Linked DNA regions of Cytobacillus luteolus. The protein of the gene in region 2 interacts with the protein of the main gene of each other region in a pairwise test. Links are inferred from orthologs where the notes say so. Each region holds a gene or a part of one and is shown on either strand. Other genes may lie near its edges.

Region 1 (8,611 bases), on a different replicon or contig from region 2:
TTGATTCTACTTCAACTGTTTCAGTGATCTCTTCCTCGTCAAGAACTTCTGTCGGTCTGAAAGGCTCGCCATTCACTAACATGGAATCAACATAAATGTCTTTTACTAAAAAAGCCTTTATGACATCGATATGGTCATCCGTTAAGACAGTTTTCTTTGGTACGATAGGTTTATTGGTTAAAGAAAGAATATCTTTTGTTAAGATACAACCTGTTTGTAACTGGTTTGTACTCACTCTCATGAATAAATGCCCTCCTTCCCTATTGCTAGGCTTAATTACCTATCTTTATGAAACTATTTTACAAAAAAGGAACACTATAAAAGCGTTCCTTTCTTTATTTATTCTTTATTTTCATCTATCTCTGGTGTTTCTACTAATGTTTCTGGAGTGTTTTCCTCAACACCACTATCTACATCATCTTCTGAAGGCTCTTCTTTTTCAACAACTGCTACTGTTGCCACATACTCATTTTCAGCTAAACGGATTAACTTAACCCCTTGAGTATTTCTGCCGATTTGGGAAATGTCACTAATAGACATTCTGATAAGTACTCCCGCTCCGGTAATAATCATGAGATCATTTTCAGTTGTAACTGCTTTAACAGCAACAACCTGTCCATTTTTATCCGTAATATTCCCTGTCTTAAGACCCTTACCACCACGACTTTGTAAACGATACTCGGATTCTGGTGTTCTTTTACCATATCCATTCTTGGTTACCATTAGTACATCCATGTTCTCATCAAGGATTTCCATTCCTACAACTTCATCGTCTTCTCCCAGAGTTATACCCTTTACTCCCGAAGCAGTACGGCCCATTGAACGAACATCTTCCTCTTTGAAACGGATTAACATTCCATTTTTTGTACCAATCATAATATCCTTTGTTCCATCCGTTAAACGAACAGAAATCAGCTCATCTTCTTCACGAAGACCTACTGCAATTAATCCATTATTACGGATATTTGCAAAAGATGATAATGGTGAACGCTTAGAGACACCCTCTTTTGTCGTAAAGAATAAGTACCAGTCATCTACGAACTCTTCTACAGGAATAATAGCTTTGACCCACTCACCCTTTTCAATTCCTAAGAGATTAATAATAGGTAAGCCTTTAGCTGTTCGACTATACTCTGGTATTTCATATCCTTTTGTACGATAAACCTTACCTTTGTTCGTGAAATAAAGGATTGTATCATGCGTTGAAGTTGTTAATAGATGTTCAACAAAATCATCCTCATTGGTTCCCATTCCTTGGATTCCACGACCTCCACGTTTTTGGCTACGATAGGTTGAAATCGGTAGACGCTTGATATAACCATTATGTGTTAGTGTAATGATGATATTTTCTCTTGGAATTAAATCCTCGTCTTCAATCATTTCAATGCCACCAGCAACAATGTCTGTACGACGTTTATCATTAAAGCGTTCTTTAATCTCCGTTAATTCTTCACGGATAATGTCTAATACCTTTTCATCATCTGCCAAGATTGCTTTTAACTCAGCAATTAATGCGATAAGTCCTTGGTATTCTTCCTCAATTTTCTCACGTTCCAATCCAGTTAAACGCTGTAAACGCATATCTAAAATTGCTTGTGCTTGCTTCTCTGATAATGAGAATTGTTCCATCAAGCCATTTTTTGCGATTTCTGTTGTCTGTGAGTTACGAATAAGAGTAATAACTGCATCTAGATGATCTAATGCAATACGTAGACCTTCTAAAATATGAGCACGTGCTTCAGCTTTACGAAGTTCGAATGCTGTACGACGACGGATAACAACCTTTTGATGTTCTAGATAATAATACAAGCATTGTTTAAGATTTAACACCTTAGGTTGCCCATCAACTAGCGCAAGTAAGTTGATTCCAAAACTAGTTTGTAATGCAGTTTGCTTATAAAGATTGTTTAAAAGCACATTTGCATTTGCATCTTTTCGAACCTCAATAACCATACGCATTCCATTTCGGTCTGATTCATCACGAAGGTCAGTAATCCCTTCGATTTTTTTATCACGAACTAATTCTGCGATTTTCTCAATTAACTTTGCTTTGTTAACTTGGTATGGAAGTTCTCTAACGATAATTACTTCTTTACCATTGCTTTTCGTCTCTATTTCAACCTTTGCACGGATCGTTATTGATCCACGCCCAGTTTCATAGGCTTTACGGATACCGCTTCTTCCTAAGATTTGACCTCCAGTAGGGAAATCAGGACCCGGAATAATTTCCATTAATTCGGAAATAGTAATATCAGAATCTCTACTAACAGCTAGTACACCATCAATCACTTCTCCTAGTTGATGTGGTGGAATATTCGTAGCCATTCCAACAGCAATACCTGCTGCACCATTTACTAGCAAGTTAGGAAACCTTGCAGGAAGTACCACAGGTTCTCTTTCTGAACCATCATAGTTGTCTCTATAGTCGATTGTATCTTTATTAATATCTCTAATAAGTTCCATCGATATTTTAGACATACGTGCTTCTGTATAACGCATAGCTGCAGCAGGATCTCCATCTACGGAACCAAAGTTTCCATGACCTTCAACGAGCATATAACGGAAGTTGAAATCTTGCGCCATACGTACCATGGAATCATATACAGCCGTGTCACCATGTGGATGATACTTACCAATTACTTCACCAACAATACGTGCTGACTTTTTAAAGGCTTTATCAGATGTCATTCCTAAGTCATTCATCGCATATAGAATACGACGATGTACTGGTTTTAAACCATCACGTACATCAGGAAGGGCACGAGATACTATAACACTCATTGCATAGTCTAAAAATGAAGTCCTCATTTCATGACTTATATTTATTTCTTTTACTTGGGGATTTTGCGTTTCAGACATGTTAGACCTCCCTTATTTAGGGTACAGAATTTATTGTTCGATTTATGTAAAAGACAGGATAGAGTTTCTATCCTGCAAAACATTTAGATATCTAAGTTTTTAACGTATTTAGCATTTTCTTCAATGAAATTACGTCTTGGTTCTACTTTATCGCCCATTAATATATCAAACGTTTCATCTGCTTCCATTGCATCCTGCAGATTAACTTGAAGAAGTGTTCTTGTAGCTGGATCCATTGTCGTTTCCCAAAGCTGACCTGGATTCATCTCTCCAAGACCTTTGTAACGCTGAATACCAGGTTTAGGTGTAGCAGGGAAGTCGGCTAAAAGTTCTTCTAATTGTTTTTCATTATAGGCATATTCAACTCGTTTACCCGCTTGAATCTTATATAAAGGCGGCTGAGCAATATAGATATAGCCCTGTTCTATAATTTTTCTCATATAACGGTAGAAGAAAGTTAGTATCAGTGTTCGAATATGTGCTCCGTCAACATCCGCATCCGTCATAATAACGATTTTGTGATATCTTGCCTTTGCAATATCAAAGTCCTCACCAATTCCAGTACCTAACGCTGTAATAATTGTACGAATCTCATTGTTTGATAAGATTTTGTCTAAACGTGCTTTCTCTACATTAAGAATTTTTCCTCTTAAAGGTAAGATTGCTTGGAAATGACGGTCACGTCCTTGCTTCGCTGAACCACCTGCAGAGTCACCCTCTACCACATATATTTCACTAATGGCAGGATCTTTTGAAGAGCAATCTGCTAGTTTACCCGGAAGACTTGAGATTTCAAGCGCACTTTTTCTTCTAGTTAATTCACGTGCTTTTTTCGCTGCTAACCTTGCACGTGCAGCCATGACCCCTTTTTCAACAATCTTTCTAGCAACAGAAGGGTTTTCTAGTAGAAACGCTTCAAATTTATCAGAGAAGACAGCTTCAGTGATTGTTCTAGCTTCACTATTTCCTAATTTTGTTTTCGTTTGACCTTCAAATTGTGGGTCAGGATGTTTTATAGAAATGATGGCTGTTAATCCTTCACGAACATCATCTCCGCTAAGATTTGCATCATTTTCTTTAAAAATATTGCTTTTTCTTGCATAGTCATTAATGATTCGTGTTAGTGCTGTTTTAAAACCTGATTCGTGAGTTCCACCCTCATGTGTATGGATATTATTTGCATAAGAATATATATTACTAGTGTAGCTATCGTTATATTGTAAAGCTACCTCTACAACAATTCCCTCACGCTCACCTTCAACGAATACTGGTTCTTCGTGAATCACTTCTTTTGTGCGGTTTAAATGCTCTACATAAGATTTAATTCCGCCTTCATAGAAATATTCTTTTAGCTTTTTTTCTTCTCTTTTATCTTCAATGGTTATTTTTACACCACGAGTTAAGAATGCAAGTTCTCTAAGTCTATTTGCTAATATATCAAATTCGTATACAAGTGTTTCAGTAAAGATTTCACTATCTGGAACAAAGTTAATTGTTGTACCTGTACGGTCTGTTTCCCCAATGACTTGTAAATCTCCTACCGGTACTCCACGTTCAAACTTTTGATAATGAACCTTACCATCACGATAAACATGAACCTCTAAAGATGTTGATAGAGCATTTACAACGGATGCACCTACACCATGTAGACCTCCAGAAACCTTGTAACCACCACCATCAAATTTTCCACCAGCATGAAGTACAGTCAAAATTACCTCAACAGCTGGTCTTCCCATTTTTTCATGTATCCCAACAGGAATACCACGGCCGTTATCTTTAACTGTAATGCTGTTGTCTTCTTCAATGTATACATTAACCTCATCACAATGACCAGCCAATGCCTCATCAATACTATTATCTACAATTTCCCAAACAAGATGGTGAAGTCCTTTGCTACTAGTTGAACCGATATACATTCCAGGGCGTTTACGAACAGCCTCTAAGCCTTCTAGGACTTGTATCTGATTTTCATCGTATGCTGGTTGTTGATTCATTTCTTTTTGATCCATTGCCACTTATACCACCCACACTTTCATTTGACAAAACCTATTCCAATTAAAAAAGTTATCTTACTCTGCTAATTCTTCTTCAAAAACCTTCTCTAGCTCATTGACATGCTGTGCACGTTTCTTTAACGTGCTAGTAGACAGTGGTGAAAAGTAAATCTTATCAGCAGTAATTACTACTGATTTCGTATCACCATTGGCTAGTTCGACAATTTGGTGTTTCTGTATATCTAAAAATTCATTTACGATAGATGAAGATTTTAATAATTGCCTATCCAATATCGTAATGACATCACACGATCGAACGATGACATTTTCCCCTAAGTGAATGAACAATTCATCACCTCATTTTAGCTTTGTCATTTCACCAGCCGTTACTGTAAAAGTTGCTGCTTGCTTCAATGTTTCATGGTTTATCCCTTCAACACTGGTAGTCGTAACAAAGGTTTGAACTTTCCCCTGTATTGTGTTGAGTAGATGCGATTGTCTATAATCATCCAACTCAGATAGTACATCATCTAGAAGAAGAATTGGATATTCGCCAATCTCAGAATAAATCAATTCAATTTCTGCAAGTTTTAAAGATAGTGCTGTTGTACGTTGTTGTCCTTGTGATCCATATGTCTGAACATCTTTACCGTTCACATTAAAAGCTAAATCATCCCGGTGTGGACCCGCTAACGTAATTCCTCTGTCTAGTTCTCTATCTCTTATTTTAGCAAACTTTTCTTCATATGCTTCTATTATTTTCGACAATTGTCCTTCTTCTGATACCTCTACTGAGGGTTTATACATAATTTCTAGTGTTTCTAGGCCTCTACTAATGCCATTATGGATAGGCTCAGCCCATTTTTGTAACAATCTTAAGAATTCAAAGCGCTTTGTAACTATTTTTACAGCTACTTCGATCAACTGTTCTGTTAGTACATCTAACATCGTTTGATCAGTTTGTCGCTTCATCTGAAGTAATTTTAAATATTGGTTTCGTTGCCCAAGAATTTTTTGAAATTGGCTAAGGTCATGAAGATAAACCGGTGACACTTGGCCAATTTCCATATCGATAAATCGTCGCCTTACCTGAGGACTACCTTTAACTAGGTTAAGGTCCTCAGGAGCAAACATGACAACGTTCATGCTGCCGACGTATTGACTTAGTTTCTTTTGCTCTAAATGATTGCTTTTTGCCTTTTTGCCTTTTTTGGAGACAACAAGCTGTAATGATAGAGGACTCATGCGTTTGTGAATCCTACCTTCTATTTTAGCATACTCTTGCTCCCAGCGAATGAGATCTTTGTCATTGGATGTCCTGTGAGACTTAGCCATAGCAAGAACATAAATAGATTCCATTACATTTGTTTTTCCTTGGGCATTTTCACCAAGAATAACATTGACCTTGTCTTCGAATTCAGCTTCTAGCTTCGGGTAATTTCGATAGTTTGTTAATTGTAACTCTTTAATATACAAAGGGGTTCACCCACTTATGCTTTCACAATAAAAGTACCAAATCCTGGTATATCTATAATATCATTATTTCTAAGTTTTTTTCCGCGTCGATTCTCAGGTTCTCCGTTTACATATATTTCATGCTCACTCAGAAACCATTTTGCCATTCCACCGGTCTGGATTATTTCAGCTAATTTTAAAAATTGACCTAAAGGAATATACTCTGTAGAAATTTCGATTTCTTTTGCCATTAAATCGCCTACTTTCATTTCTTTTGGTTCGGTCACAATGACAGATAGCGTTACTTTCGGTCTTACTAGCTCGTGCTCTAGATTATTTTTTCCGTAAACTAGATTAACTATCACTATTTCTATTTTACTAAATAATCATGCTATAGAAAAGAAAGCTACTAGGTTTTATTTTCTTTTCCTAGTAGCTTAAGTTATTAAAAATTAAATGGCTTAAAAAGTTCGAACTGGAAGTATTAAGTGTAATACAGAGTCATTATCGATTGAACGTAGTAAAAATGGTCTCATCGCACCAGTAAAACTTACTTTAATCTCTGTACTATCAAGGGCTTTTAAAGCATCAATCATATATTTAGCACTGAAGGATATTTTTAATTCTTCTCCTTCAATCGATTGGCTTTGAATTTCTTCAATTACTTTTCCGATTTCCGGTGTATTCGAAGACACTTCAATAACTCCTTCAGGTAACGTTGATAGTTTTACAACATTATTTTTACCTTCACCTAATAAAGAAGCTCGGTCAATTGACTGAAGTAGATCTTTTGTTGTAATGACAACATCTGTCTTACTTTCATTTGGAATTAGTCTTGATGTATCTGGATAATTCCCATCAAGTAAGCGTGAGAAGAATAGTAAATGCTTTGTTTTAAATAGTACTTGGTTTTCTGTAATAACAATGTCTACTAATTCATTTGTGTCATCTAGTATTTTACTTAATTCATTTAAACTTTTCCCAGGAATAACCACATTATAAGTATCTTGATTCTCCATTTCGATACTTGCTTTTCTCATAGCTAAACGGTGGCTATCTGTTGCAGTACAGTGTAATTGTCCACTTTCAACCTTCCAGTTTACACCTGTCAAGATAGGGCGTGTTTCTGAGACGGACACTGCGAATACCGTTTGACGAATCATATTTTTTAATAGATCTGTCGGTATACGGAACATATTCTCTTCTTCAACCTGTGGTAGGTGAGGGTATTCTTCTGCGTCTAAACCATTAAGGTTAAACTCAGCTTTTCCTGAGCGTATCACTGTTGAAAGGTGATTTTGCACTTCGATTTCTACTGTATCTTTAGGAAGTTTCTTTACGATCTCACTGAAAAAACGTGCTTGTAACACAATGCTTCCAGGCTGCCTTATTTCTACAATTTCACTTCCTGCTTCTTCTGCTGGAATAAAAGATTCAATGGATATATCTGAATCACTACCAGTAAGTGTCACACCTTCAGTTGTAGCAACTATTTTAATTCCTGTAAGGATTGGAATTGTTGTTCTAGATGAGACTGCTTTCATTACATCTTGAACACTTTGTACTAGATAGTCTTTTTGAATAATAAATTTCATAAAAAAAATCCTCCTTAACCGGTCTAAAAAACGCGTAGCTGAATATATATATTTTTTTAATAAAATAGTAGAAGTAATAGTAGGGCTTGTGGAAATGTGGATAACCCTCACTTTTCAAAGGAAACACAGCCTATCCACATGTGGACAGACTGTGTGTAAATAAACTCAAGTTATACACATTATCCAAGAAAAAAATAATTAGCCTTTTAACTGAGTATGAATTTCTTTTACTTGTTTTTGAAGTAGGGCATCACTTTCAATTAACTTCGATATCTTTTCATGAGCATGAATAACAGTAGTATGGTCTCGTCCACCAAATTCATCCCCAATTTTAGGCAATGAAAAGTCGGTTAACTCCCTGGCAAGATACATAGCAACTTGTCTAGGGAAAGCGACTGATTTTGTACGTTTTTTCGCCTTGAAATCTTCGAGTTTTATATTAAAATGCTGTCCTACCGTTTTTTGAATTTCAAAGATTGTAATAGCTTTTGGTTTAGAGTTTGGTATGATATCCCGCAATGCTTCTGCTGCTAAATCAGCATTTATATCTTTATTAATAAGAGATGAATAAGCAACAACACGAATAAGTGCACCTTCAAGTTCACGGATATTTGTATCAATTTGATTAGCAATGTAGAGCATCACTTCATTAGGGATATCTAAACCTTCTGCTTTCGCTTTTTTACGTAAAATGGCAATCCTTGTTTC
Region 2 (4,405 bases):
ATCGCCTGTATAATATTTACTAGAAAAGATTTGAAAAAAAGTTATCAAATGTATAATAAAAGCATGCTTGTATTTTTTTACAAACATCTATAAACCAATATTTTTGTGAACATTCTTAGACATTTTCTTAAAGAATTGCAAAGTTTTGTAATTAAAATTATTGACGTTTATTGGAAACACTGTTATTATAAAAGTACATTTATTTTGTCGAATAATGACGAAAAAGATAGATTTTTGTAATAATTATTACGGGAGGAGAACATTAATATGAAATCTACTGGTATTGTACGTAAAGTTGATGAATTAGGACGCGTGGTTATTCCAATCGAACTGCGTCGCACATTAGGAATTGCTGAAAAGGATGCACTTGAAATTTACGTTGACGATGAGAGAATCATCTTAAAAAAATATAAACCAAACATGACTTGTCATGTAACTGGAGAAGTGTCTGATCATAATATCACTCTAGCTGGTGGCAAAATTGTACTAAGCCGCGAGGGTGCTGAACAAATCCTACAAGAAATTCAAAGCAATCTAGAAGTTGCAAAATAATAAATAATAATGGCTGTCTAGGTATCAGTTTCCTTTCAAAGGTTTTTGATACTTCTAGACAGCCATTTTTTATTCGACATGATACTGCTGATAAACTTCCCTTTTCGGTAATTCCCTATCTAATGCAACTTGTTTGATTGCCTCTTTTGAAGGTAATGATTTTTCGGCAATATAATGATTTACATGCTCAATAATGGTAAGCACGTCCCACCAATTTGTTTCTTTTTCAATTTCACTTTCTCTTGCACCTTCTAATAATAGGCAAAATTCCCCTCTCACATTTTCATCAGTTGCCCACTCAATTACTTCTTCTAACGTACCTCTAATAAATTCTTCAAACTTCTTAGTCAATTCTCTAGAAAGCGTGACCTTTCTGTTTCCTAAAACCTCTACCATCAACTGTAGAGTTTCTTTTAATCGGTGTGGCGACTCATAAAAAATCAATGTCTCCTTCCTATTTTTAAGGGTTTCGAGTTGTTTACGTTTATCCTTCTTTTGTCGATTTAAAAACCCAAAGTAGTAAAAGTGATCGGTTGGGAGCCCTGATGCAATTAAGGCTGTTAGGGCTGCATTAGCTCCTGGAAGAGGTACAACATGAAACTGTTCCTCTAACGCCTCAACAACTAATTCATAACCTGGGTCGGAAATGGTAGGCATTCCTGCATCACTTACTATGGCTACATCTTTCCCCTCTTTTAAAAGAGTGATGATTTTTTCTCCGCTATTTTGCTTGTTATGTTCATGGTAGCTTGTAACCGGGGTATCAATTTCGAAATGATTACATAACTTTTTGGTTTGCCGTGTATCTTCAGCAGCTATGATATGTACTTCCTTAAGGATACGAACCGCCCGAAAGGTCATATCCTCTAGGTTACCTATTGGAGTTGGGACTAGATAAAGAATCCCTCCATTATTTGTACTATGAAAGCTTTTTTGTTGCCACATTGTATGCATACTCCTTTATTAAAGAACCTACTGTTCCTTGGAATCTTCCCCATATAAAATAGTTTGTAGTTCTTTTGTATATTCATTTTCTTCATTATATACAATTAACGGCTGTAAAATTTTTAAGTCTGGTTTACCATCTTTAATTCCTTCTATTAAAAGGGTATTTGCTTCCTTACCTGCTTTTGGATAGACAAACTGCAGTCTTTTCGGTTCCAATCGATATTTTCTCATTAATGTAACAATATCAAGTAGCCGTCCAGGGCGATGCACAAACGCAACCTTCCCTCCTTGCTTCACTAATTGACTACTCACACGAATAACGTCTTCTAGTGTACAATGGATTTCATGCCTAGCAATAGCCAGATGTTCATTTTCATTTATTTCATCTTGCTTAGGCGTTGGAAAATAGGGTGGATTACAGGTTACGATATCATACTTACCATGACCTAATTCTTTTGGCATGTCCTTAATATCTCCATGAATCATCTTTATCTGGGTGCTCAGCTTGTTAAATTCAATACTTCTCTTTGCCATGCTATAAATTCTCTGTTGGATTTCAACCCCAGTAATATCTCCCTTTGTACGTTTACTTAATAACAATGGAATGACACCATTACCTGTACATAAATCAAGTAAATTTCCTTTTTGAATAGGAACATATACAAACTTAGCTAATAGTACTGTATCTAAGGAAAAAGCAAAAACGGAAGGACTCTGAATAATACGTAAATTCTCTCCTAATAAATGATCTAAACGTTCGTCATCGAATAATTCCAGCATGTATAGTAGAATCCTTTCAAGATATATTCATTATCGTGTTCACTATGTACATTTACTAAACCTAGTTTACCAAATTGTGATGAATTAGATGAAAAAAAATGGACCTTTCATAAGAGAAAAGTCCATTTACTTCTTATTTAAAAAGGATAGACAAAACAAGCAGTCACCGTCTCTTCGAACACTGCCATAGTGAACATTGCAAATGTGGAAGCCTTCTTGGTAAAGTCGCGCTAGGTTATCATAGCCTTCACCGATATCAGCTACTTTTGCTTCTGCACTATTTTTGACAGGTTTTTTTCCTTTTGTTTTATCTTGTTGTTGAACAGATGTTTGATCAAGGCGGCGACGCAGATGGTCATTTTCAATTAAAAGATTATTATTCTCTTCAAGCAATTCTGCTAAATGCTGTTTAAGATCTCCTAACTGACGGTATAAATGACCAATTTGCTCCTCCATGCTACTAACAGATTCAAAGATTTCTTTTTTTTCCACGTTATCCACCTCATTAATCTGTTGCTAAATCTAGACCGCTCCTTCTTTCGTTAATTCTTCCCATGAAAACTCTACAATACGCTCTCCATCTCCAAGGTCGATTTGTAGAATTCTTTCTAATATATTTAACCCTACGACTTTACCATTACCTATTGGAGTTTCAATTGTCTCCCCAATGTCCGGTAACTGCTCTTTCGCGGATTCGTATTCATCATTTTCATATTTCAAGCAGCACATTAGACGACCACACAACCCTGAGATCTTAGTAGGATTTAAAGATAGGTTTTGATCCTTAGCCATCTTAATTGATACTGGTTCAAAGTCACCTAGGAAGGTTGAACAACAAAGCATTCTACCACAAGGTCCAATACCGCCAAGCATCTTCGCTTCATCTCTAACTCCTATTTGTCGCAATTCGATTCTTGTACGGAAAATTGCAGCAAGATCCTTTACTAAGTCCCTAAAATCTACTCTTCCATCTGCAGTGAAATAAAAGATTACCTTATTGCGGTCAAATGTGAATTCTACATCAACCAGCTTCATATCTAGACCATGCTCAGATACTTTATCTACACAAGATTCATAAGCATCTTTTGCAGCCTGCTTATTTTCCTCAACAATCAACCGATCTTTTTCATCCGCAATACGAATAACCTTTTTAAGTGGTAAAACAATATCGTTTTCACCGACTTGTTTTTTATTTATAACAACCTTCCCAAATTCAATTCCTCGAACTGTCTCAACAATGACATATTCATCATCTGGAATCACCAGACCATTTGGGTCAAAGTAATATATTTTACCCGCTTTTTTAAAGCGTACACCAACTACATCATACAAGCTTTAACCCCTCCTGCAATTTAAATACCAATTGCTCCATCAATAAGTGTGGATTCATGTTGGTGTTTAACCGTTTTTTAGCCTCAAGTATGGCTTCTATTTGATCACAGACACGCTTTCCTGAGGTAATAAGTGCCTGCTGTTTTAATTCTTGAATAATATCACTATATATAACCTTATCCTCATCGCCAAGCTGGATAAATAATAAATCTTTATAAACTAGTAATAATAAATCTAACCCTAAGAAAAGCTCTTCTTTTTCTTTAAAATGAGTAAGCCATTTATCCTGAATAAAAAAGAGGGCATTCCCCGGTCTATTTATTAATACTTCATATAATTGTAACACTATTTTTCTAGACTGTGCAAACGAATCATCCTTGCATAAGTCGGTAGCATCTTCCAAGTTATTGGTAACATGAGCAACCAGATGAGCAACTGTAGCATTAAAGCCATTTTCCTGCAAACGACCTGCTATTACATGTGGTGATAAAGGCTTAAAAGGTAAGACTTGGCATCTTGATAATATCGTATTTAACATACGATGAACTTGCTCTGTTAGAAGAATGGCCACCGTTTGTTTACCTGGTTCCTCTAAAAATTTTAGTAAACTATTAGCAGCGTTTGTCGTCATTTTGTCTGCATGATCTATAATGTATAACTTTTTATTAGATTCAACGCCTGTCTTTGAAAATTCCTCTTGTAAGGCTTGAATTTGACCTTTTTTTATCGAAAGACCATCCGGCTCAACAATATGAATATCTGGGTGATTCCCTGAGGAAATTCTTCGACAATT

What was found.
Region 1: the proteins of yabA (region 2) and dnaN interact in binary tests that used the Bacillus subtilis proteins (3 or more experiments, as listed by UniProt). The link is inferred for Cytobacillus luteolus from one-to-one orthologs.

The regions. Positions count from the first base shown.
Region 1 is NZ_JAGGKM010000007.1:1,461-10,071, forward strand. The notes cover bases 5,837-8,611. They hold dnaN (DNA polymerase III subunit beta), read right to left. Parts: upstream 7,904-8,611; coding sequence 6,770-7,903; downstream 5,837-6,769. Other genes in these bases: recF (DNA replication/repair protein RecF), read right to left, coding at 5,837-6,329; yaaA (S4 domain-containing protein YaaA), read right to left, coding at 6,344-6,559; dnaA (chromosomal replication initiator protein DnaA), read right to left, coding at 8,102-8,611. Outside these bases: J2Z26_RS18055 (HD-GYP domain-containing protein), read right to left, coding at 1-241; gyrA (DNA gyrase subunit A), read right to left, coding at 340-2,859; gyrB (DNA topoisomerase (ATP-hydrolyzing) subunit B), read right to left, coding at 2,943-4,853; extracellular matrix regulator RemB, read right to left, coding at 4,929-5,201; more of recF, read right to left, coding at 5,211-5,836. UniProt on the Bacillus subtilis protein: Confers DNA tethering and processivity to DNA polymerases and other proteins. Acts as a clamp, forming a ring around DNA (a reaction catalyzed by the clamp-loading complex) which diffuses in an ATP-independent manner freely and bidirectionally along dsDNA.
Region 2 is NZ_JAGGKM010000010.1:46,349-50,753, forward strand. What follows is about bases 1,090-4,000. They hold yabA (DNA replication initiation control protein YabA), read right to left. Parts: upstream 2,773-4,000; coding sequence 2,407-2,772; downstream 1,090-2,406. Other genes in these bases: rsmI (16S rRNA (cytidine(1402)-2'-O)-methyltransferase), read right to left, coding at 1,090-1,497; J2Z26_RS20705 (tRNA1(Val) (adenine(37)-N6)-methyltransferase), read right to left, coding at 1,525-2,280; J2Z26_RS20715 (PSP1 domain-containing protein), read right to left, coding at 2,803-3,612; holB (DNA polymerase III subunit delta'), read right to left, coding at 3,605-4,000. Also shown: J2Z26_RS20695 (AbrB/MazE/SpoVT family DNA-binding domain-containing protein), read left to right, coding at 262-552; more of rsmI, read right to left, coding at 622-1,089; more of holB, read right to left, coding at 4,001-4,405. UniProt on the Bacillus subtilis protein: Involved in control of chromosome replication initiation. Inhibits the cooperative binding of DnaA to the oriC region. Thus negatively regulating initiation of chromosome replication.